One region of the Sphingobium fluminis genome, then DNA from elsewhere that is predicted to be linked to it. Evidence: riboswitches for the same ligand, from Rfam matches in the RefSeq annotation. Region 1 holds a riboswitch; each other region holds the start of a gene.
The links. Region 1 has a riboswitch for cobalamin ahead of WG907_RS05755 (TonB-dependent receptor plug domain-containing protein). Riboswitches for the same ligand answer to the same signal wherever they lie in the genome.
Positions count from the first base shown of each region.

Region 2: another riboswitch for cobalamin. It lies ahead of WG907_RS03060 (TonB-dependent receptor); the one in region 1 lies ahead of WG907_RS05755 (TonB-dependent receptor plug domain-containing protein).
Region 3: another riboswitch for cobalamin. It lies ahead of cobW (cobalamin biosynthesis protein CobW); the one in region 1 lies ahead of WG907_RS05755 (TonB-dependent receptor plug domain-containing protein).

Region 1 covers NZ_JBBJUK010000001.1:1,098,488-1,106,492, forward strand. Annotated here, with positions in the region: gene WG907_RS05745 (FecCD family ABC transporter permease) at 1-363, opposite strand, end outside; gene WG907_RS05750 (ABC transporter substrate-binding protein) at 507-1,352, shown strand; gene WG907_RS05755 (TonB-dependent receptor plug domain-containing protein) at 1,403-3,316, opposite strand; cobalamin riboswitch at 3,528-3,783, opposite strand; gene WG907_RS05760 (peroxidase-related enzyme) at 3,865-4,473, opposite strand; gene WG907_RS05765 (hypothetical protein) at 4,687-4,971, opposite strand; gene WG907_RS05770 (PepSY-associated TM helix domain-containing protein) at 4,971-6,545, opposite strand; gene WG907_RS05775 (hypothetical protein) at 6,542-6,847, opposite strand; gene WG907_RS05780 (TonB-dependent siderophore receptor) at 6,857-8,005, opposite strand, start outside.
Region 2 covers NZ_JBBJUK010000001.1:618,623-626,627, forward strand. Annotated here, with positions in the region: gene car (carboxylic acid reductase) at 1-1,719, shown strand, start outside; gene WG907_RS03050 (SDR family oxidoreductase) at 1,746-2,525, shown strand; gene WG907_RS03055 (PepSY-associated transmembrane domain-containing protein) at 2,577-3,902, opposite strand; gene WG907_RS03060 (TonB-dependent receptor) at 3,991-6,144, opposite strand; cobalamin riboswitch at 6,320-6,562, opposite strand; gene WG907_RS03065 (sensor histidine kinase) at 6,691-7,773, opposite strand.
Region 3 covers NZ_JBBJUK010000005.1:218,339-226,343, forward strand. Annotated here, with positions in the region: gene WG907_RS14510 (MFS transporter) at 1-367, opposite strand, end outside; gene WG907_RS14515 (NAD-dependent succinate-semialdehyde dehydrogenase) at 592-2,046, shown strand; cobalamin riboswitch at 2,126-2,356, shown strand; gene cobW (cobalamin biosynthesis protein CobW) at 2,539-3,576, shown strand; gene cobN (cobaltochelatase subunit CobN) at 3,586-6,963, shown strand; gene WG907_RS14530 (ferredoxin-like domain-containing protein) at 6,960-8,005, shown strand, end outside.

The sequences.
Region 1 (8,005 bases):
CCCCGCCAGCGCGAAGAGCAGGACGAGCGCCAGCAGGCCGGTGCCGATCGACAGCGCCGGCAGCATCAGCGGGTTCCATTCGGACAGGCCGAAATAGATCGCGCCCACCGCGCCGAGCGCTGCGGCGTTGGATGCGCCGATGACCGACGGCTCCGCAAGCGGATTGCGGAGATAGCCTTGCAGCGCTGCACCGGCGAGTCCCAGCATCGCTCCGACCATCAGGCCGACGATGACTCGCGGCAAGCGCAGGTCGATCAGGATTGCGGTTGCGACGGGGTCACCATGGCCCGCCAGTACGGCCAGCAGGCGTGCGGGCGCGATGGCGGCCGCGCCGATCGCCAGCGACACGATTGCGGCGAGCATGGCGAGAAGGATCAAGCCGGGAACCAGCGCGCGATGACGGGTGGAAGAGGAAAGTGGGGCAGTCAGCACGGCGCCTCGCACCTCGATCGATCGTCGCGGCTACGCTTGTGTCGCCGGGGTGTGTCGTTATGGATGGCGGCCCTATGCCATGGTTCCCATCCTCGCGCACGGCCTATCTCGCGATAGTCGCCGCCCTGTTGCCGCTCGGGGGTGTCGCCGCCTCGGCTTCGCAGCCGACGGCCCGGCCAACGCGCATCGTCTCGTTCAACATGTGTTCGGACCAGTATCTGCTGGCTCTTGCGGACCCCGACCAGATCGCCGGGCTGACGCGCAATGCGACCAACCGCGAACTGTCGGCGGCAGCCGATAAGGTCGGGCACATCCACATATTGTCCAACGCGGCGGAAGAAGTGATGGCGATCAATCCCGATCTCGTGGTCGGCGCGCCCGCGCGGCGAGGCGCGATGATGGGCGCGCTTGCAGGACAGAATTACCGCACGATCGAACTCAAAAGCGCCGAAAGCTATGCCGATATCGTCGCGCAGATCCGCACGGTCGCAGCGGCGGTTGGCCATGTCGGGCGAGGCGAAGCGCTGATCGCGCGCATGGACCGGGCGCTCGCGGCCTTGCCCAAGGTGGGCAGGGGACGGGTTGCGGCCTATTATCAGCGACGCGGGTTCCTGACCGGCACGGGCACGCTTATCGACGAACTGATGATGCGTGTTGGCCTCATTAATCTCGCGGCTAAACTCGGCAAGCCTGTGCTGTCGCAGATGAGCCTTGAAGAATTGCTGGTCGCCCGCCCCGATTATCTGATCGTCGAGAGCGCGACCGACCGCGTGACTGACCAGGGTACGGAAATGCTGCACCATCCTCTGCTCCGTCACATCCCGCGCCTGCGCATCCCGCAGGCTTGGACGGTGTGCGGCGGGCCCGCCTATATATTAGCGGCGGAATCGCTGGCGCGCCAGTTGCGCGCTCGACAATAGGGAGGGCCGACGGCCCTCCCTATCTGCACGGGTGAGTGATCGCGCCCGCGTCAGAACCGAGCCTTGAAGCCGCCATAGGCGGCCCGACCAGCCGTCAGAAAGCCGATATTCTCGCGATAATCCTTGTCGAACAGATTTTCGACCCGGCCGAACAGGGAGATGCCCGGCACGATCTGGAGGTCGGCGCCGAGGTTGACCAGCGTGTATGCTTTCAGCGTCTCGACATTGAAGGTCGCGAAATTGGTGTCGAGCGCCTTGCCATTGTAGCGCACCGTGACATTCGCGCCGAAGCGATCGTCCTGCGAGTGCCACGCGAGATTAGCGCTGCCGATATTTTTTGGCCGGCGCGTAAGGCGGCTGTCGCCTTCATCCTTCGCGTCGAGATAGGTGTAGGACCCGTCGAAGCGGAAGCCAGCCGGAAGCGCGAAATTCGCCGAGACTTCGATGCCCTCATGCGGGGAGGATCCGGGCAGGTTGATCGCCGTATAAAAGGGGATGAATCTGCTCGCGAGCTTGTTGCGTAACTTGGCGTTGAAGTAGGTGACGTCGATCCGGCCGTTGCCGTCCAGGAAGGATTGTTCCGCTCCCACTTCCCAGCCGGTCGACTTTTCAGGCTTCAAATCGGGGTTGCCGACAAAGCCGCTGGTCGGCGAGTAACCAAACAGGTCGAAAAAGTCGGGCGCCTTGACGCCCGTACCGCCAGCCGCGTGCAGGCGCGTGCCGAAATCGAAGCGATAGCTTGCCTGCGCATGCCAGGTGGCCGAATCGCGGAAGCGATTATTGAAATCCTTGCGTACCGATCCACCCACGCCGATCCGGTCGCCGACCGTCAGCTGATACTGACCAACGATGCCCCAATTGTCCGTGTCCTGGAATGGGTTGGGGCCGGAGAGGAACAGCGACGTGCCCTGAAATTCCTCACGCTCATAATCGACCGCACCGGTGATCGCGTGAACGACTGTATCGTCGCCGAGCTTGAGTGTCGAAGCGAGCGAGACCTTGCGACGGCGACCGGTGTCGCCGAAATTTTCCACACCATTGTCGTCATAGGCGCGGCGGCGCGAATTGTTGAGCTGGGCGCTCAGGTCCGTTGTCCAGCGGCCATCCTGCGTGCTGTAATTGGCGCCGATGAGCGCGTAGAAGGCGCTGTTGGTGTAGCGGCCCCCGGAATCGATCGCATTGCCGGTGGCGAAATAATCCTGATCGTTCAGGTCGGCGTCGGTATAATTGTAGCGCGCGATCGCTCGCAGGGTAAGCTGGCCGATCTGATAGCCAAGCTTGCCGTGGACGGTGCCAATCTTCGAACCGATCTCCCGCGAACCGCCGGGCGCAACGACATAGCCGCCGATGCCCGAATAGGAACCGCCAATGGCATAGTCGAGGTCGCCGACGACGCCCGCACCGCGCACCGCGCCACTGACGGTGTCGAACGACCCACCTTCCAGCCGCGCCGCAAAGCCCGGCATCTCGCGGCCGCTGGCGGTGATATAGTTGACGACGCCGCCGATCGCGTCCGATCCGTAAAGCGCGCTCTGTTCGCCGCGCAGGATTTCTACCCGCGCGCCCGGATCGGACGTCAGGGTCGCGAAGTCGAACTCGCCAGCATAAGGATCGGCCGCCTCGATGCCGTCGATCAGCACCAGCGTGTGGTTTGCTTCTGCGCCGCGAATGCGGATCTGGGTCTTGCCGCCGACCGGTCCGGTCCGGTTAACCGAAATGCCCGGCACATCGCGCAGCACGTCGGACAGAATGACGGTCTGACGATTTTCAAGATCGACGGACTGGATGACAGTGGCGGAGGATCCGAGCGTCGCGGTGGAAATGCCGCCTGCGCCACGGCTGGCCGTGACAATGATTGTGTCGGTCACCTTGCTTGGCTCATCGGCGAGCGCCGCCTGTGCGAAACCGCTGGCCGGCAGCAGGAAAATGCTGCTCATCAGCGCGCGATACATGGATGTCTTCATGGTCAATACCCCCTTGCGCCTGAGCAACGTCTGGCGGGGGCGTGCCGCTGACGCCTGACTCGGGCTGATGCCGGCGGGCGAACGAACGGTCGGTGCCGGCAGGGGCAGGCGCCTTTCGCCCACAGCCACGCACCGATGCGGCCCCCGCCGCATGGGTTCGTCGCTCAGACGGAGAGAAACCGTGCCCTGGCCTTTCCCTGGACCATGACAAAGAGCGACCGGTGCGCTGGCAGGTCTCCTGGCTTGCGGGTCGTCGCTCGGTATGCGGCCTTCCCGGAACCCGCATTTTTATGCGTGGGTTCCAGTGACTTTCCGCCATTTTGAATGGCGGAATATGCGCACCTTGCTCACCGCTCACAGTTGCAGGGACAGCCACGGATTGGAATGACCATATTCGTCAGAGCGAAGTCATTCTTACCGCATTCCCGTTTTAAGCCCTCACGGGCACCAGCGCGATCTTAGCCTGGCAACATGCCCGACTTCGCCGGCCCATAATGCGATTCGGGCACAAGGCCAACGACTTTATCGCGATGCGCAACCGGGGGTCGCTATCCCGCTGCCGGTGCGATGGCCGCGAGGAAATCATCATCTGGACGCATGCCATAGCCCGACGTCATCCGGTTGGTCAGGTTGAATACGCCGATCAGTTCGATCACGTAGTAAATCCTGGCGTCGCTCAGGCCCGCGTCGCGAAGCGCCTGGACGTCGGCTGCCTCCATCCGGCCTGGCTGTTGAGTCAGCTTCACGCAATAATCGGCGATGGCTCGCTCCTGAACGCTCAACTCCACCGTCCGATAGTTGATCGCGATGCGTCGCGCCCTGCCATGGTCGCCTATTTCCTCGCCCAGCTTGTGCCCGTGGATGAGCAGGCAGGTTGGGCAGGCGTTGATCGACGATACGATGACGCCGATGAACTCGCGCTCTGCCATCGTCAGCAGGCCATAGGCCGGATCGAGGAATATCGGCGACATGAATGCCCCCGCGCGCGCATACCCCTCTTCGTCATAGCCCGCCAGAATGCGCGTCGCATGGAGCTCGGGTACGGGCATATTGTCGACCCATTCCTGCGGCAATTCATAACCTTCGACCGCAGCGAGATAGGCGTAGGGATCGTTCGATCTGAAATCCGGGGTCAAGGTCGATTTCCGTTCGGCCATCAGCGTCTCTCCTGCCATTATCGTTTCGCGAGGTCATAATCGGATGTGAAGAGCATGTCACCCGACTCTCCTTATCGGGGTCGCGAACGGCCTGATACGGCCGAAATGGCATCGGTTCCGCATTACGATGCGCCAGCTAGGCAAAAAGGGGGGAAGGCGTCCGGGGGACTGAAATCAAAGTATGATCCGGTTTCACGTTAATCCGTTCATGCTTCAGCCGTTGCGTCTGCACGAGGCGGCCGCGCGCGAAAAGGCGATTGCGATAAGCCAGCCCGCAACCGCGCAGCCCCCCAGCCAGATGAGGAACGCGGAGGGATCGCCATGCCCGATGCAAAACAGTCCCGGTAGTAGTGCGCAGACGGTGAGCAGACGGCGCTGGGCGGGGCGGTGCCCGTTGCCCGATAGCCGGGCTGACCGACGTCGCTTGGGATCACCGAGCGCGACGGCAAGGATGCAGGCAGTGGAAAGCGCCAATGCGGGGGCCGCGATATCGATCACTACTCAGCCGCCTGCAAGGTCATGAGCCGGTCGAACGGCTGACGAGCCCGTAGCCTTGCCAGTATCCAGCCGCCCGCGAGAATGAAGGCAATGTCCAGGCTGATGATGACCGGCTGCTGCGTGGCCATGGCGGCGGACCAGCACGGCCCTCCACTTAGAATCCTGAGCAGCGGGAGAAGGATCATCATCATGCCCGTGCCGAACCGAAGCATCCAGCTCAGCCGCGCAATGGTGGGGGCGACACAGCCTGCAACGATCGTCACGGCCGCGCCGATCAGGAATCCGGCAGGCGTCCACCAGATCGCCGTCCTCAGTGGCATGGTTATGAGGAAAGCGGCGGCGGACGAGGCGAGCGCGAACGGGAGGCCCAGCCCCACGACCATATTCATGCGCTCCAGCCAGACGAGCGAACGCGGGGCATTTTGCCGTCGGGACAGCCACAGGCAAAGGCCCGTATAGGTGACGTAGCACATCGCAAAACCCAGCCCGAACCAGATTGCTTTCGACACCAGGCCCGCGAAATTGCCGAAGTGGAGGGGGTACATCAGCGCAGCCAGTGCGCCACCGGTCGACGGCCTGGGTCCGATCAGCGGCTTGATCCGCTCGAAGCGAGCAAGGGCGCCATTGTAGAGCAGGGTCACAGGCGCGATGGCATCGTTTTTAGGGGCATGGTAGGTCGTCACCTTCGCATCGGCGCGGCCGAAATTCTCGATCGCGACAAAGGTCGGCGCCGAGCCCGCGCGCGCCAGCGCATCGCTGCTGATGCGGTCGAAATTGCCGATCGCGGCCGGGCGGGGGTCTGGCTTTCCGGGATTACCGAAAACCGTTTCCTGAAGGACCTGCTGGTTTCCGCCGAACGCTGCCATCGCGACGATCGGCACGCCGACGGTTCCGAAGAATGAAAAGAAGCTGCCCGTAAAGGCCAGGATGAACGCGAACGGCAGGCTCCACGTACCAGCCACGCTGTGCTTGTCCCGATTGACGAGCACAGGATTTGCATGGTGCCGGAGCGTAAAGATGTCCTTGAACAGATGGCGATGGATGAGAAGTCCGGAAACCGCCGCGATCAGCATCGACAGGCCGACCATGCCCGTCAGCAGCAGGCCCCAGGGGTTGGGTAGATGCAGTCGGACATGTGTGTCGACGAGGAAGGCGCTGAGCGCATTGTCGTTGCGGGCGCCGAATACATCTTCATCGGTGGCGGCCTGGCGATTGGCCACGCGCCCGTCCTTGGCAATGGTATAGAAAATGCCCCGACTGATAAGTTTGCCGCCCTCCATCTCATGCCGATGGAAAAATATCCCGAGGTCATGATCGTCGACTTCGAACAGGTCGACGCCTTCATGATATTTAGCCGGTGTTTCGGCGCCCAGTTTTTGCAGCACAGCGCCTACGGGCCGCTCGAAAGCGGACTGGTTTGACATATGGCCCGCCGACCAGGTGCCGATCTCCTCGGCAAAGACGGCAGCCGTGCCCGTCAGTACCACCGCATATAACAACAGGCCGAGCAGGATGCCCGACCAGCCATGGACCGCGACCATCGCCTTGGTTTCATCCTTGGGCAGGTGAATCATGGACGGGTCTCCGCAGACGCTGGCGGTGCGTCGAAAAATTTATGCGCGATCAATCCGGCATGGACGAGGAACAGGCCAACGGAAATGAACGCGACGCGTGCCAACCGGCGATCCAGACAGGCGTGAAAGAAAAGCCCGGTCCAGATCAGCGGAACCAGTATGAGCGGCAAAACGATATTATCGATCCCTGCCGAGCCGCCCGGCAGCCACAGCGCCATGCCCGCCATGACGACGAGCGCGACAAGGATCGCGCCCGGACCGGCCAGCGCTATGCGAATCCAACGACGCGACCTTGGCGACATGTTTCCCACTCAATATTTCAGGCTGATCGTGCCCAGCACCGTGCGTGGCGCGCCATAATAGCCCTGATCATAGTTCAGCGCCGTCAAATATTTGACGTTGGTCACGTTTTTTACATTGGCGCTGAGCGAAAGATTATCGGTGATGCGATAGCTGGCGAGCAGATCCAGCAACGCATATCGGGGTTGGGTAATCCTGATCGGGGCTCCCGTCGTTACCGACACGGTGCCGGGCTCCAGATAGATTTTGCTCTGATATTGGAAGGATGCACCGACTTTCAGCGCAGGCAAAGCGGGTGGTGAGTAAGTGAAATTCAGTCGGCCCAGATTTCGCGGCACAAAGCTACGGACCCGCTCATCATTCTCGCCCCGCACGCGCATCAGCGTATAGCCGCCGGTAGCTTGTAAGCCAGGCAGGATTTGGCCCGCAAATTCGAACTCGATGCCTTGCGACGTGGCATCGACGCCACGATAGACAGTTTGCCCGATCGTCGCGTCGAAGCCCGCCGATTCCGCCGTATTCTTCTGACGCGCCTGGAAAATGACGAGGCTGGCGTTCAGGCGGCCGCCGAGCCATTCGCCCTTGAGCCCGCCCTCGATATTGTCGCCCTTGATCGGGTCGATCAACTGCCGCGTGACGGTGGTCTGCGTCTGCGGGTTGAAGATCGTCGCGAAGCTCGCATAGGCGCTGATATTGTCGTTGAGATCCAACGTCGCGCCGACAAAGGGCAGGAAGCGGGTCAGATCATATTGCATCATCGTGCCATAAGAAAATCCGTCGCTGGTCGCATGGGTGAGGTTGCCGCCGACCATGATCTTGAGCGGATCGGCGACGCTGAACCGGATCAGGCCATAGGCCGTCTCGCGCCTGATCCTCCGGTCGCCGCTCAGGGCGAAATCCCTGTTATAGGTGGCGGGGAAATTCGGCTTCGGGAAGCTGCCGTTGAAAATGTCTTCGAGCGGCAATTCGACACCGACCGTGCTGAAGTCGTAGCTGGATGTCTGGACATAGCGTTGCGCGCTGCGGTTGACGCCCAGCATCACGTCATGCTGGCGGCCGAACAGTGAAACTTTGCCCGCCACATACGCGTCGATAGCGAGGTTTCGGGTCTGCGCCCGGAACGCGCCCGGATAGCTGCGCACATTGCCGCCAACCGCCGG
Region 2 (8,005 bases), 480 kb from region 1:
CTTTCCAGCGTCCGCAAGCCACTGCGCCCCAATCTCTACCGCCGTTATGGCGAGCGGCTGGAGGCGCTGTATCAGGATATGGATCGCCAGCAGCATGCCGAACTCGCCATGTTGCGACGGGAAGGGGCTGCGCTCTCCACGGTCGAGCGCGTCGCTGGCGCCTTCAAGGCCAATCTCGGCCTCGCCTCCGTCGACCCGGCGTCCGACCAGTGTTTCGCCGATCTGGGCGGCGATTCGCTGGGGGCGGTGTCGCTGGCGGCGCTGCTGGAGGAAATGTTCGAGGTCGCCGTGCCGGTGAGCGTCATCCTGCACCCGGCGGGCAGCGCGCAGCGGCTCGCCGACTTCGTGGAACGGGCTCGCGCCGGCGACGGTAGCGGGCCGACCTTCGCCAGTGTCCATGGCGCTGGCGCGACCGTGATCACGGCGTCCGATCTGACGCTGGACCGTTTTCTCGATGCGGCGACTTTTGAGTTGGCCGAACAGGCCGCGCCGCCTGCCGACGACAAGCGCCATGTCCTGCTCACAGGCGCTACCGGCTTCCTTGGCCGCTTCCTGTGCCTGACCTGGCTGGAGCGACTGGCGGAGAAGGGCGGCCGGCTCACATGCCTTATCCGCGCGCGCGATGCGGATGCGGCCCGCGAACGCCTGATCGAGGCTTTAGGTGGTCCCGACCCGCAGCTGGCGGCGCATTTCCAGCGTCTCGCCGATCGCCATCTGGAGGTGCTGACCGGCGATCTGTCGGCGCCACGGCTCGGCTTGCCCGCCGAAACATTCGATCGTCTCGCGCGGTCCGTCGATCACATCGTTCACCCCGCCGCGCTGGTTAACCACCGGCTTTCCTATGAAAATCTGTTCGAGCCCAATGTCGTCGGCACGGCGGAACTCATCCGTCTCGCACTGACGGGGCGTAAAAAGAGCTTCGACTATACATCGTCGACCGCCGTGCCATCGATGCACCCGGCGCTGCGTGAGGCCGAAGACATGGACGTGCGCGTCGGAGGCCCCGCTTGCGCGCTGAGCGATGGCTATGCGGTCGGCTATGGCGCGAGCAAATGGGCGGGCGAGGTGCTGCTGCGCGAGGCGCACGACCATTATGGCTTGCCGGTCAATGTCTTTCGCGCCGACATGATTTTGGCGCACCGCCATTATGCCGGGCAGATCAACGTCCCCGACATGTTCACCCGGATGCTCTTCAGCGTCATCGCGACGGGCATCGCGCCTGCCTCTTTCTATCGCTCTGCGCCGGACGGGGTTCGCGCCCATTATGACGGGCTGCCGGTCGATTTCATCGCCGACGTGATGCAGCAACTGGGCACGGAACCGATGGGCGCGTTCCGCACCTATAATATCGTCAACATGCATGATGACGGCGTGTCGCTCGACACCATCATCGACTGGGTGGAGAGCGCGGGCTATCCCGTTCGTCGCATCGCCGACTATGCCGAGTGGATGACCGAGTTCGAGGACCGGTTACGGACGCTTCCCGAACAGCAGCGCCAGTTATCGTCCATTGCCATCACCAGCGGCTTTGCCGAACCCGGCGACCCGACGCCTTCACACCCGGATTCACGGCAGTTCGTGGAGGCGGTTCGTCGCCTGCCCGCCGGGCCACAGGTGCCGCATATCGACGAAGCCTTCATCCACAAATATCTGTGGGACATGCAAAGCCTCGATCTGGTTCCCGCCCCGACCGCGCTTGCCGCCACCGAAATGGCATGAACCTGCCAACCCCAAGGAACAGCATTATGACCCAATTTACCGGCAAGACCATCATCATCACCGGCGCATCCAGCGGCCTTGGGCGCGCCATCGCCATTCGCCTCGGCAGTGCGGTGGCGGACCTGTGGCTGACCGGCCGGTCGCAGGCGGAATTGAACGTGACCGCCAGCATGGTGGTCGACGCAGGCGGGCCGCCGCCGCAGACCCGGGCCATAGACCTTGCCGAGCGCGGACCGCTCGCGGCGCTGGTGGCGGAGGCGGCCGGCACGAGCGATCATCTGTTCGCGCTGATCAACAATGCCGGCCTCATGTTCCCCGAGCCGGTGATGCAGGGATCGGTCGATCGTTGGACCGCAATGCTCTCCGTCAACGTGCTGGCAGTTCTGGAAGGCGCGCAGGCCGCCGTCGCCGTCATGCGGACTCACGGCAAACCCGGTCATATCATCAACATCGGCTCGGTCGCGGCGCGCTGGGAAGAAACGGGCGTCTACGGCGCGACCAAGAAGATGGTAGAAAATATCACCGCCAGCCTGCGCGGTGAGACCGAGCAGGACGATATCCGGGTGACGACCATCGTTCCCGGCGGCTTTGCGACCCAACTGGCGCGCGGATTCCAGGCCGAACAGCTCGCCACCGTGCAGCAGAGCTTTGTTCAGCAGGGCATCGGTCCGGATGGGGCGGGCGCCCATCGGCTCGTGTCCGATCCGGTCCATCTGGCGAATGCGGTCGCCTATGTGCTGGAACAGCCCATCGACATCAACATCCAGGAACTGGTGATCCGTCCGCCGGTCGCCACCGGGGTTTGAGGCGATACACGGCCGCTTGATCATATTCCGCTGGTGCGAGAGGGAGGCGGTTCAGCGTCGCCGCCGCTTTCGCATCCTGCGGACACCGATCACGACGCCGCTGATGGACAGGACGACGCCGGCCGTGAGCCAGCCCAGCATCCAGATGTCCCACAAGGGCCGCCGGTTCAGCAAGGGTCCGAAATCCCAGCGATGCAGCCCGTCGAACAGCCAGCGATAGAGGCGGCGGCGCGCATCCAGATCGCCGAGCACCGCGCCCGTGCGCGGACTGATATGGACCCAGCTTTTCGCGCTGTCGGCGAAGCGGACGCGTAAAACGGGCAATTCGACATCGCCCTTGGCTGCGTACCAATAGGAATCGGTTCGGGTGAGCCGGTCCACCGCTTCGATGCGCGCGCCGGGGAGAAGTCTTTCCGCTGCCCGTGTCAGGCGGCGGGGGTCTAACTTCGCCGGCTTCAGGTTCCGTGCGTCGAGGATGGCTTCCTGAAGTCCCGGTCGCGACAGCAGCAGCAAGGGGGTGCCATCGGTCCAGATCATCCGCATCTGGCGCGCCCCGGTCGCCTGTTGTGTAGCGCTTAAGCGCGCCCAGTCGATCACGGGCGCCATGCCCGCCGCGGCATAGGCGGCAAGGCCGGCGTCGCCGAGGCCCTTAGATGCGAACCAGCGATTGGGATCGACGGACAGCCAGCCGCTGGCGATCCACAGGACCAGCATCGTGCCGCCGAACAGCCCCATGAGATGATGCCACCATTGCCAGCCGCGATAGGGCGATACGCGCCCGCCCTTGTAGCGGCGGCGCAGCCGCATGCGCAGGACGCCGATCCACATGCCGCTGACCGCGCCGACGATGCCCGCGCCCGATGTACAAAGGACGACCTGTCGCCACAGCGGCTGGTGCTGGCGCAGGACCGTGGGGTAGATCCAGTGCGGGACGGACCCGACCCAGTTCCAGAACCGTTCCGTCCTGTTGGTGTCGAGCACCACGGTTCCGGTGGTCGACGCGACATACAGGGTCAGCCCGTCGGGGCGGTGGAGCGTCACCTTCCACAATGGCCGATAGCGGTCGAAGCTGCCCGCGACCGTCCATTGGTCACGCTGGACGCGTTCGATATCGGAAGCCGGCGCGTTGCCGAACGCAGTGGCGATATCCCCGGCGCGGCGGGCATCGACAGGACCTACGGCAAGGCCGGTCGATGCCGAAGAAACGCTGCTGCCGAGCCAAACCGGACCGTTCGGCCCCTGCTGCAATGCGGCATCGGCCCGAACGATCCCATGCACCTGGTTCCAGTCGATCGGTGCCAATCCCGCCAGCCGATCGGCCTTGGTCAGCGACGGGAAAGGCACATACATCATGACGATGCCCGACAGGAACCACATCGCCAGCAACAGGCATGTGGAGATGCCCAGCCAGCGATGGGTCAGATACAGCCACCGCTTGCCGCGATGCCGCCACCGGGTAAGCGCATCAGAAATGCGCGGTCACCGAGACGTCGATGGAGCGCGGACGGCCCAAAATCCACTGCTCGTCATTATAGGTGGTGGTCGCATAATCCTTGTCGAACAGATTATAGACCCGCAGGTTTACGCCCAGATTGGGGGTCAGTTCATAGGTCAGCCCCGCATCGGCGACCGCATAGCCCGGCACGCGATAGTCGTTGGCATTGTCCGAGAAGGTCCGGCCGACATAGCGCAGGCTCGCCGTGGCGCGCAGCCGGTCGACCGGCGTCCAGTAGAGCGACAGATTGGCCGAGACTTCGGGGACATTGGGCGGGGTGTTGCCGGTGTAGCTGGTGCCGCCGCTGATGAAGTCGTCATAGTCGGCATCCAGCACCGTGCCGTTGGCGTCAAAGCCCAGGCGGTCGGTCAGTTGCAGCGTCAGCGACGCCTCGATGCCCTTGGCCGAACGCTGGCCGATCTGCTCTATCGGGCTGGACATGGTGCGTTGGGCCACCAGCTTTTTCTTGACTATGCGGTATGCCGCCAGCGTCGCGCTGCCTCGTCCGTCCAGGAACACCGCCTTGATCCCAGCTTCGACCTGATCGCCGGTGGCGTTGGTAAAGACGAACTGCGCCTTGTTCGTCGTAAAGGTCGTCAGCGTGCCGAGCGGATCGACCCCGGTCGAATATTGGCCATAGAGCGAGATATTCGATGTTGGCTGATAAACGCCGCCGATCCGCCATGTCGTGTTGCGGAACTTCCGGTTCGTCGCGCCCAGCGGGAAGGCGTTGACCTCGCTCGTGCTGCCGTCGGGATTATAGACGATGTTCCGGCGCTGCACCTTGTCGCGCTCGTGCCGGATGCCCGCAACCAGCGAAAGCTGGTCGGTCAGCGCCAGCCGGTCTTCGGCGAAGATGCTATATTCGTTCGTCCGCGTGCGATAGCGCGGCGCGATCCCCTGCGTGTCGAAGAACAGGCCCGGATCGAAGGCGAAGGGATCGACCATATCCTCCTGCGGGTCCGACCCGAAATCATTGGAATAGGTCAGCTTGATCAGATTGGCGTCGAATCCCACGACCAGATCATTTTTGAGGCCCGCGATCGGTCTGTTGATGCGCACGGTTGCCTGATCGCCATATTGGGTCTGGTCATGGACGATGCCGTAATTGTCCATCCGGTCGATCTGCCCGGTGCCGCCATTGTAGAAATAGCTTTCCAGATTCCTGAACAACCGCTTGCTCGTCAGGCGGTAGGCGGCATTGGACAGGGTGATGCCTTCCGCCACCGTCCAGTCCGCCGTCAGCGAAGTCCGGTTGTCGCGATAGTGCAGGCTCGCGTCGGCGACATTATAGTTACGCCGCTGGTTGCCCTTCACCAGCTTGCCGTCGATCAGCGGCGTGCCGAAATATTCCATCGGCCGCTGATTGCCATAATCGTTGCGCAGGGTGAGCGAGAAATTCTCATTCGGCCGGAAGCGCAGCGCGCCCGAAAGCGCGAGGCTTTTGGAATGGCCACGATCGACATAGCCGTCCGATTCCCGATAGCTGGCGTCGATCCGATAGGAAAACTGCTCGTTCAACGGGCCGCCGACCCCTGCCGCCGCGCGCCAGCTGTTCTGCGATCCATAGCCGGCCTCGGCGTCGAATTGCGTGCGTTCGGCATTGGGCGACCGGGTGATGATATTGACCGCGCCGCCCAGCGCGCCTTGGCCATACAGGACCGATGCGGGGCCGCTCAACAATTCGATCCGGTCGACATTCCACGGATCGGTCGGAAAGGTGATCGTGCCCGCGACCGGGAAAAGCCGAACCCCGTCGACGAGCTGAAGCACCGAGCCTTGACCCGAAAAGCCGCGAAGCGCCAGAGCTGTGCCGCCATTGCCGGGATTCGCCGAGGATGTGACGCCCGGCGCGCGGACAACGGCCGATAGAATATCGAGATCGCCGCGCGCGCGGATCGAATCGCCGTCGATCCGCGTGACGCTGGCCGGCATTTCGAGCGCGGTCAGTCCCAGTCGCGATCCGGTCGATGTTTCTTGCAACAGCGCACCCGGCCGGACCCCCGAAACGATGATGTCTGTCGAACTTTCGGCGGCGCTATCCGCGCTATCCGCGCGCGCCTGTTGCGTCGTCGTTGCGGCAAGCCCCGTCGCCAGCAAAAATCCTATGGTCTTCCATTCCATTGCATGTCTTCCCGGCGTCACGCGACACTAGGGTGGAGACGTGCCGCCAACGACGGTCGGCGCGCGCAGACAGCCGGACGCCGAGGCGACCGCCACGCGAACCGATGCGGCCCCCACCGCCCGTTCGTCGCTCAAACGGAAAGATACCGTGCCGTGACCAACCCCTGGACCGGGCAAGAGCGACCAGACGCTGGCAGGTCTCCTGGCTCACGGGTCATAGCAGGACGCACGGCCTTCCCAGGCCTCGCATGACTTAGCGTCCGGCCCAGTGGCTGCTTCCTCCGGTCTGGAGAAAGCGATATGCATCGCACTCACCGCTTACAGTTGCAGGGACAGCCTCGGAGTTGGATGGCGTAAACCATCCGCACCGCGTTCCCTTTTAAGCCTCTTTCAAGGCACCGGCGCGATCATGTCCGGGCCATTGCTGCCCCGAACAACGCTCCGATAGCGGGCAGGCGGGCGGTTCGCAAGTAGCTCTCGCGCTGGCCGCGAATGCTCCTGGCCCAAAGCGTGATGGCGCTGATCGTCCATCATCTATTCTAACGGTCACTTCGGCGCGGCATCTTTCCTTGCAAAGAAAATGTCGACCCGCATGCCGCTTCCGGGACGGGAAGTGACCGTCCAGTCGGCTTTCGCATTCTGGCGCAGGGATTGCGCGATCACTGCGCCGAGCTTTCCCGGCTTGGGCCAGGTCATGCCATCGGCGAGGCCGACGCCGTCGTCGGCCACGGTCACCCGGCATCCGGTCTCGTCGACCAGGCTGTGCAGGGTGATGGTGCCGCCTTCATCGTTGGGAAAAGCATGTTTGAGGCTGTTGGTCAGCAATTCGTTGACGACCAGGCCTGCGGGCATGGCAACGTCCAGCGCGACTGGCCAGGTGTCGATCTTCAGGTCGAGCCGGATGCCTTCGGGCGCATGCGCCTGAATGACTGCGGACGCGATCTGGCTTAGATACACGCCCAGATCGATTGTGTCGCCCTGACCCTCGATCGATAGCGAGCGATACAACAGAGCGAGCGAATTGATCCGGCCGGCAAGGCGATCGAACCGTTCCCCGGTCTCCTGATCGGAGACATTACGCGCTTCCATGCGGATGAGCGCCGTGATCATCTGAAGGTTGTTCTTTACCCGGTGCTGCAATTCGAACAGCAATGTATCCTTGTCCCGCAATGACTGGCGAACCATCTCCTCGTCGTTGCGCAATCCCTGCCCCGTCCTGGCAAGAGCGACCAATCGGAAACTCGGTTCGCCGCTGTCGTCTTCGATGGTATTGGACCATGCATCGACATTGACGGTCTGCCCGTCGAGGCTGATCGAGAAGGTCCCGACATATTCCTCATCGGCCTCCACGGCCTCGCTCAGTGGCCGGTCATCGTCGGGGGCGGACGCTACACCTGGCAGGGCTTGCCAGTTTTTACCTTCCAGTTCGGATGCGGACTGACCCGTCAGCCGTTCGAACTCCAGATTGGCGTAGGTTATGCGCTCTTCGGGCAACAGTTCCGAAACGGCAATCGCCACCGGCATATGGTCGAGAAATTGCTTGAACCGATCGCTTTCCAGCGCATCGGCAAGTCCGGGGGTATCGAGCAACTGCTCGACATTCGCCGCTCCATGGTCTGCATCGTCCAAAACTATACTCCCTTGGGAGCCCCTTATCATGAAATTGCCGGCGGGCGCAGCGGATTGCCCCGCCGCCGATAAAGTGTTCACGATGCCGGAACGCCGCGATTGCAAATTGTGGGCGATGCCGCTGAAAGTGTGGTTATGACGGAAGGCGCCAGCGATTGGAGGCGATGATGGCGGGGCCAGGTCGATTAACGCCTCGCTGAGGAAATAATAGCGGTTTGAACATTGCGCCCGT
Region 3 (8,005 bases), on a different contig from region 1:
AACCGATCAGGAAACACATGGTGAGCAATATCCAGGGCGTCACCCAGCCCGCAAACGAGAGCAATGTCAGGACGAGTGCCCCGATGGCCGCAAAGCCGAGCGCCGCCATCTGCGCCTTGCGCCGGTCGTACATGTCGGCGATCGCGCCCGCCGGGACGGCGAGCAGGGCGATCGGCAGGAAGGTTGCGGTCTGGACCATCGCGACCATGCCGGGCGTCGAGATGTCGGTCATGACCCAGGCCGCGCCGACGCCCTGGATCAGCGCGCCGGTGTTGGAGACGAGGCTTGCAAGCCAGATGTTGCGGAACGTGGAAATGGTGAGCGGCGCGAAGACGCCGGCCTTTTCCGGCGATTGCGGACTCTCCATCGTCATCTCCCCTGGTTTGTCCACCATTGGCTAGCCGGGTGGCAACGGGTTGAGCAAGGTCTCCCGGTCAAGGGAGGTCGCTTTTTCGCCGATCGCGCTGGCCAGCGGGGATGTCCGGCGGGAACATCCGGCCCGCAGGGCCGTAATTGCCGCGACGGCGGCGCATTGTTTCGGCCCGTCAGCGCGCGTACGTCCAGCGCCGGTTCCCGGAGGATTGCCCGATCATGACTTACACCGACTTCCTGCGCCAGCAATGCTATATCGACGGGCAGTGGTGCGATGCCGATGCCGGCGGCGTGATCGGCGTGACCGATCCCGGCAATGGTGCGCGGCTGGGGTCGGTGCCCGACATGGGGCAGGCGGAAACGGTGCGCGCGATCGCGGCGGCGCAGGCGGCGCTGCCCGGCTGGCGTGCGCGCACGGCGGGCGACCGGGCGAAGCTGATGCGGCGTCTGTTCGACCTGATGATGGAGCATCAGGATGCGCTGGGCGAATTGCTGAGCCGCGAACAGGGCAAGCCCTTTGCCGAAGCGAAGGGAGAGATCGCTTATGGGGCGGGCTTTGTCGAATGGTTCGCCGAGGAAGGCAAGCGCGCCTATGGCGAGGTCGTGCCGTCGCACGCGGCCGACCAGCGCATCGTCGTGCTGAAACAGGGCGTGGGCGTGGTGGGCGCGATCACGCCATGGAATTTCCCGACCGCGATGGTCACGCGCAAACTCGCCCCGGCGCTGGCGGCGGGATGCACCATCGTCATCAAGCCGGCATCGGCGACCCCCTATTCCGCGCTGGCGCTGGGCGTGCTGGCTGAACAGGCAGGCATTCCGGCAGGCGTCGTCAACATCGTCACCGGCTCCGCGCGCGCGATCGGCGGCGAACTCACCGCCAATCCGCTCGTGCGCAAGATCAGCTTCACCGGATCGACCGAAACCGGCCGGGGGCTGCTGCGCGCCTGTGCCGATACGGTCAAGAAGGTCAGCATGGAACTGGGCGGCAACGCGCCCTTCCTCGTGTTCGACGACGCCGATGTCGACGCGGCGGTCGACGGCGCGATGATCTCAAAATTCCGCAACAATGGTCAGACCTGCGTCTGCACCAACCGCTTCTATGTGCAGGACGGCATCCATGATGCCTTCGTCGCGAAGCTGGTCGACCGGGTGAAGGCGCTCAAGGTCGGCTATGGCATGGACGAAGGGACGGCCGTCGGCCCGCTGATCGACGAAAAGGCCGTCGAGAAGGTGGAGGAGCATCTCGCCGACGCGCTGGAGGGCGGGGCGACGCTGTTGACGGGTGGGCATCGTAGCAGCCGGGGCGGCACCTATTTCGATCCCACCGTGATTGCGAATGTCGCGCCGGACATGAAACTCGCGCGCGAGGAGACGTTCGGGCCGCTGGCGGGGATCATCCGCTTTACGCACGAGGCCGACGCGATCCGCCTCGCCAATGACAGCGAGTTCGGGCTCGCGAGCTATTTCTACGCCAGCGACCTTGGCCGCGTGTGGCGCGTCGCCGAAGCGCTGGAGGCGGGCATGGTCGGCATCAACACCGGCCTCATTTCCACCGAAGTCGCCCCCTTTGGCGGCATCAAGCAGTCGGGCCTTGGCCGCGAAGGCTCCCGTCATGGCCTCGACGATTATATGGAGATCAAATATCTGTGCATGGGGATCGGCGCTGCGGGCTGACCCGGCAAGGCGGCGAAACAGCATTGGCTTGGGGGCGGTTTTGATCTAGGGCGAGCGCGCAAGGACCGGGTGAAGCCGGCCTTTGCATGATCGCGCCGGTGCCCCTTTCGGGGCTTAATCGGGAATGCGGTGCGGGCGCTCCAAAGCGCCTCAATCCGTGGCTGTCCCTGCAACTGTAAGCGGATAGCGCGATGCACAGGCTCCTCATTCGAGGGGCAGTCACTGGACGGCGCATCGCGCCATGTCCGGGAAGGCGTGCATCAAGCTGTGACCCGCGAGCCAGGAGACCTGCCGGCGCACCGGTCGCTCTTGCCTTGGTCCAGGGGATGGTCATGGCACGGTAACTCTCCGTCTGAGCGACGAACTGTGCGGCTGGGGCTGCACGGTCGCGTGGCTATGGGCGATCTGTCGCGCCCGCCCGTCGTCGCGCGCCGACCGGACCTGTCCGGCAAGCCCCGCCTTAAGTCTCGCTCCGGCGCGCGGGGAGTTTCCATGTCCGACCTGTCAAAGGTGCCGGTCACCATCGTCACCGGCTTTCTGGGCGCCGGCAAGACCACGCTCATCAGCCATCTGATCCGCAATGCCGGCGGTCGCAGGCTGGCGGTGGTGGTCAATGAATTCGGCTCGCTCGGCGTTGATGGCGACATATTGGCGGCCTGCGCGATCCCCGACTGCCCGGCGGAAAATATCGTCGAGCTGGCCAATGGCTGCATCTGCTGCACGGTGGCGGACGATTTCATCCCGACCGTCGAAACGCTGCTCGCGCTCGACCCACGCCCCGACCATATCCTCATAGAAACTTCAGGGCTGGCGCTGCCCAAGCCGCTGCTCAAGGCGTTCGACTGGCCCGCAATCCGCAGCAGGATCACCGTGGACGGCGTGCTGGCGCTCGCCGATGCGGAGGCGGTCGCGGCGGGCCGGTTCGCGCCGGATGTCGCCGCACTCGATGCGCAGCGCGCCGCTGATCCCGGCATCGACCATGAAACGCCGCTGTCCGAAGTGTTCGAGGACCAGCTCGCCTGCGCCGACATGGTGTTGCTGACCAAGGTCGATCTTGCCGGGCCGGAGGGCGTCGCCGCCGCGCGCGCGGTCATCGCGGCGGAATCGCAGCGCCGCGTGCCGGTGATCGAGCTGACCGAAGGCGTGATCGACCCGAACCTGATCCTGGGCCTTTCCGCCGCCGCAGAGGATGATATCGCCGCGCGCCCGTCGCACCATGATGGCGACGACGACCATGAGCATGAGGATTTCGACAGCATCGTGGTCGAATGGGGCGAGATTGCCGATCCCGCCGCGCTGGCCGCGCGGATCGAGTCGTTGGCGCGTGAGCAGAATATCCTGCGGGTGAAGGGCTATGCCGCCGTCGCGGGCAAGCCGATGCGGATGCTGGTGCAGGCGGTCGGCGCGCGGGTGCGGCACCAATATGACCGGCCGTGGCGACCGGATGAAGCCCGGCGCACCACGATGGTCGTCATCGCCGAACATGACCATATCGACGCCGACGCCATTCGCGCGACGCTGCTCGGATAAAAACGCGCGATGCACGTCATCTTCCGCGAAACGCACGGGATGGAGGAAAATGCCGTCCCGCAGGATCTTGGGCAATCGCCCGCGGATCTGGTTGTCCTGTCCTTTTCGGACAGCGATCTGGGGGCGTTCGCGGCGGCTTGGCATCAGGCGCGCGCGGCTGACGCGGCTTTTCCGACGCTCAGGCTCGCCAATCTGGCGGCGCTGGCGCATCCGCTGTCGGTCGATACCTATGTCGAACGCACGCTGGCGGGCGCGAAGGCGATCCTGATCCGGCTGATCGGCGGCACGCCCTATTGGAGCTATGGGCTGCAACAGGTAGAGGCGCTGGCGCGCTCGCGCGGCATCGCGCTGGCGGTGCTGCCTGCCGATGGCTTTGAGGATGCGCGGCTGGACGCGGTATCGACCGTAGCCGTGCCTGAATTGCGCGAGCTGGCGCGGCTGTGCGACGCGGGCGGGGCGGAGGCGGCGTGGGCGGCGCTTGGCGAGTTGGCGCGCGCGGCTGGGCTGATCGATGGGTCGGCGGTGGAGGATGCGCCGCTGCCGATGGTCGGCGGTTGGCATCCCGCGCTCGGCGTGGTCGATCCCGAAACCTTTTCACGCGATCCCGATCGGCCGCTGGTGCTGATCATCTTCTACCGCTCCTATCTGACCGCGCATGATCTCGATCCGTTCGCCGCGCTCCACGCCGCGTGCGAGCGACGCGGGTTCGACGCGCTGTCGATCTTCGCCCCGTCGCTCAAGGCCCCCGAAGCGCGCGAACGGGTCGATCGTTGGGTGCGAAACCTCGGCCCCGCCGCGATCGTCAACGCCACTGCTTTTTCGGCGCGCGGCGAAAATGGTGAAACGCCACTGGACGGCGCGGGCGTGCCGGTATTTCAGCTCGCGCTCGCCACCGCGAGCCCTGCCGGCTGGGCGGAGACATCGCGCGGGCTATCGCCGGCCGACCTTGCCATGCATGTCGTGCTGCCCGAGATCGACGGGCGGATCTTTGCCGGGGTGGCAAGCTTCAAGGAAGCGGGGGAGCGCGATCCCGACCTCGGTTTCGCTCGCACCGTCCACCGCGCGGACTCCGAACGGATCGAAGCGATCACGGCGAAGATTGCGGGCTGGATCGCGCTTGCCCGCAAGCCTGTGGCGCAGCGCTGCGTGGCGCTGATCCTGTCGACCTATCCCGGTAAGCTATATCAGATGGCCCATGCCGTCGGGCTGGACGCACTGGCTTCGGCGAAAGCGATTCTGGCCGATCTGGCGGAGTCCGGCTATGACTGCGCAGTCTCCCCTGATGTTCCCCGGCGAAAGCCCGGGTCCAGGAGTCCCGAAGAGCTGCGCCTCGCGGCCCTGGACCCCGGCTTTCGCCGGGGAACGGACACGGAGACGGATCTCGCGACGCGTCTGGGGCGCGCGCATCTGAGCTGGCCGCTGCCCGCCTATCGCGCCGCGCTGGTTGCGTTGCCCGACGCGCTGCGCGCCGATCTGGCCGCCAACTGGGGCGAGCCGGAAACGGACGGCGCGGTTAGCGACGGGGCATTCCGCTTCTCGGTCCTCCGCGCGGGCAAGGCGTTGCTCGCCTTGCAGCCCGAGCGTGGCGACAGCGCCAGGCGCGACGACGACTATCACGACCTGTCCCGCTGCCCGCGCCATGCCTATGTCGCTTTCTACCTGTGGCTGCGCGAACAGGGCATCGACGCGCTCGTGCATATCGGCGCGCACGGGACGCTGGAATGGCTGCCGGGCAAATCGGTCGCGCTGTCGAACGCGTGCTGGCCCGAAGCGCTGACCGGCGCGATGCCGGTGATCTACCCCTTCATCGTCAATGATCCGGGCGAGGCGGCGCAGGCCAAGCGCCGGATCGGGGCGGTCACGATCGGCCATGTGCCCCCCCCGCTGGTGCAGAGCAAAAGCGGTGCGGGGCTGGCGCGGATCGAGGCGCTGCTCGATGAATTTTCCAACGCCGACGGGCTGGACCGGGGCCGCCGCGCCCGCTTGCAGGACGCGATTCAGGCCGAAGCGCGCGTGCTGGGGCTGGACGCGGAACTTGGCCTCGACGCCGCCGCCACCCCGGTGGAGGCAATCACCCGGATCGACCGCTTCGTGTGCGACGTCAAGGAAAGCCAGTTCGGCGACGGGCTGCATATTTTCGGGCGCGGCGATCAGGGCGCGGCGGAACGGGCCGGGCTGCTGGCGGCGCTCAATGGCCGGCGCGTGCCCCCCGGACCTTCCGGCTCGCCCTGGCGCGGGCGCGGCGACGTGCTGCCGACCGGGCGCAACCTCTATGCCATCGACCCGCGCGCCGTGCCCTCGCGCGCGGCCCATGCGCAGGGGGTTCGCCTCGCGGAGGAGCTGATCCGCCGGCATTTGCAGGATCATGGCGATTATCCGCGCGGGCTGGTGGTCGATCTGTGGGGATCGGCGACGATGCGCACGGCGGGCGAGGAATATGCCATGGCGCTGCACCTGCTGGGCGCAAAGCCATTGTGGGACCTGGCGTCCGAGCGGGTGTCGGGCGTCGAGATCGTGCCGCTCGCGCTGCTCGACCGGCCGCGCATCGACGTGACGCTCCGGGTATCGGGCCTTTTCCGTGACGCCTTCCCGACCCTGCCGGCGCTGTTCGGGCAGGCCGTGCGGGCGCTGTGCGGGCGGGACGAGCCGGCCGACTGGAACCCCTTTGCCGGTCAGACCCCGACGGCGCGCGTCTATGGTCCGGCGGCGGGCAGCTATGGTCTTGGCCTGGGCGACGCCGCCGACATCTACACCGACGAGGCCCGGCGCGCGGCTGGGGAGGCGTGGCTGGCGGCGTCGGCCCATGTGCTCGACGCTTCCGGCGAGGCGACGGACGCGATGGCCGATCCCGACGGTCTGCGGCTGCGCGTGGCGGGGGCCGACGCTTTCGTCCATCTTCAGGACCTGCCCGAAACCGACCTGCTGCTCGCCGCCGATTATGCCGCGCATGAGGCGGGCTTCGCCGCCGCCAAGGCGCTGTCCGGCGGGACGGCTTCGCTCTATCATCTCGACAATCGCGATCCGGCGCGGCCCATGGCGCGCACCCTCACCGAAGAGATCGCCCGCGTGGTGCGCGCCCGTGCCGCCCATCCCGGCTGGGTCGCGGGCATGATGCGCCACGGCTTTCGCGGCGCGGCCGAACTGGCGGCGACGCTCGACCATATGGGGGCGTTTGCGCATCTGGCGGGCAGCGTGCCCCCGCTTCTGTTCGATCTTTATCATGATGCGACGCTGGGGCAGGACGATGTCCGCGCCTTCATGGCCAGTGCCAATCCGCAAGCGCTGGCGGCGATGGAGCAGCGTTTCGCCGCGCTGCACGCCGCCGGGCTGTGGCGGACGCGGCGCAATTCCATTCTCGCCAGCCTGCCGGTCGAGGGCGCGGCATGAGCGGCTTCGCCGTCAAGGGCTGGTGCCCCGACGCCTGGCGGCCGATGCAGGCGGGCGACGGGCTGCTCGTGCGGGTCAAGCCCCGACTTGGGCGGCTGACGCGCGCGCAGGTGCTGGGATTGTGCGAGGCCGCCGTGACCTGCGGCAACGGCCTGATCGACATGACACGCCGCGCCAATCTCCAGCTTCGCGGGGTCAGTGAAGCGGGTTGGCCGTCCTTGCTCGACCGGTTGATCGCGCTCGATCTGTTGGATGCCGATCCGGCGCGCGAACAGCGGCGCGCCATCCTCGTCGCGCCCGACTGGCAGACAGGGGACGACAGCCACCGCATTGCGGGCGAGCTGCTGGCGCGGCTGGACGAATTGCCTGCCCTGCCGGGGAAGATAGGGTTCGTGATCGATGCCGGCCGCGCAAGCATCCTCGTCGGCGAGGCGGGCGATTTCCGTATAGAGCGGGGTAGGGGGGACCGCCTTATCCTGCGAGCGGATGGGCGCGTGACGGGTGTTGCGGTCGCCGAGGGCGCCGAAGTCGACGGCCTGATCGCGCTTGCACGCTGGTTCGTGGACAGCGGCGGCGCGGGGGCGGGACGCATGGTCCGGCATGAAGCGGCTCTGCCGGACTGGGCGCAGGGCGACATTCCGCCCACACCGACTGCCGCGCCGATCGCGCCGGGTCCGCACGCTCTGGGCACGGCCTATGGCCTGCCGTTCGGGCGGGTCGAGGCGCATGTGCTCGCGCAGGCGATGCAAGGTGACGCCGCACGGATCACGCCCTGGCGCGTGCTGCTGATAGAAGGCACCGCCGCGCAAGATATCGATGGCCTGATCGCCGATCCCGCCGATCCGCTACTGCACGTCGATGCCTGCCCCGGTGCGCCAGCCTGTCCACAGGCGAGCGTCGAGACCCGTGATCTCGCGCGGCGGCTGGCCCCACATATCGACGGTCATCTGCACGTGTCGGGCTGCGCCAAGGGTTGCGCGCATGGCGGTGGGGCTGATGTCACGCTCACCGGCCGCGACGGCCTGTTCGACCTTGGTTTCGC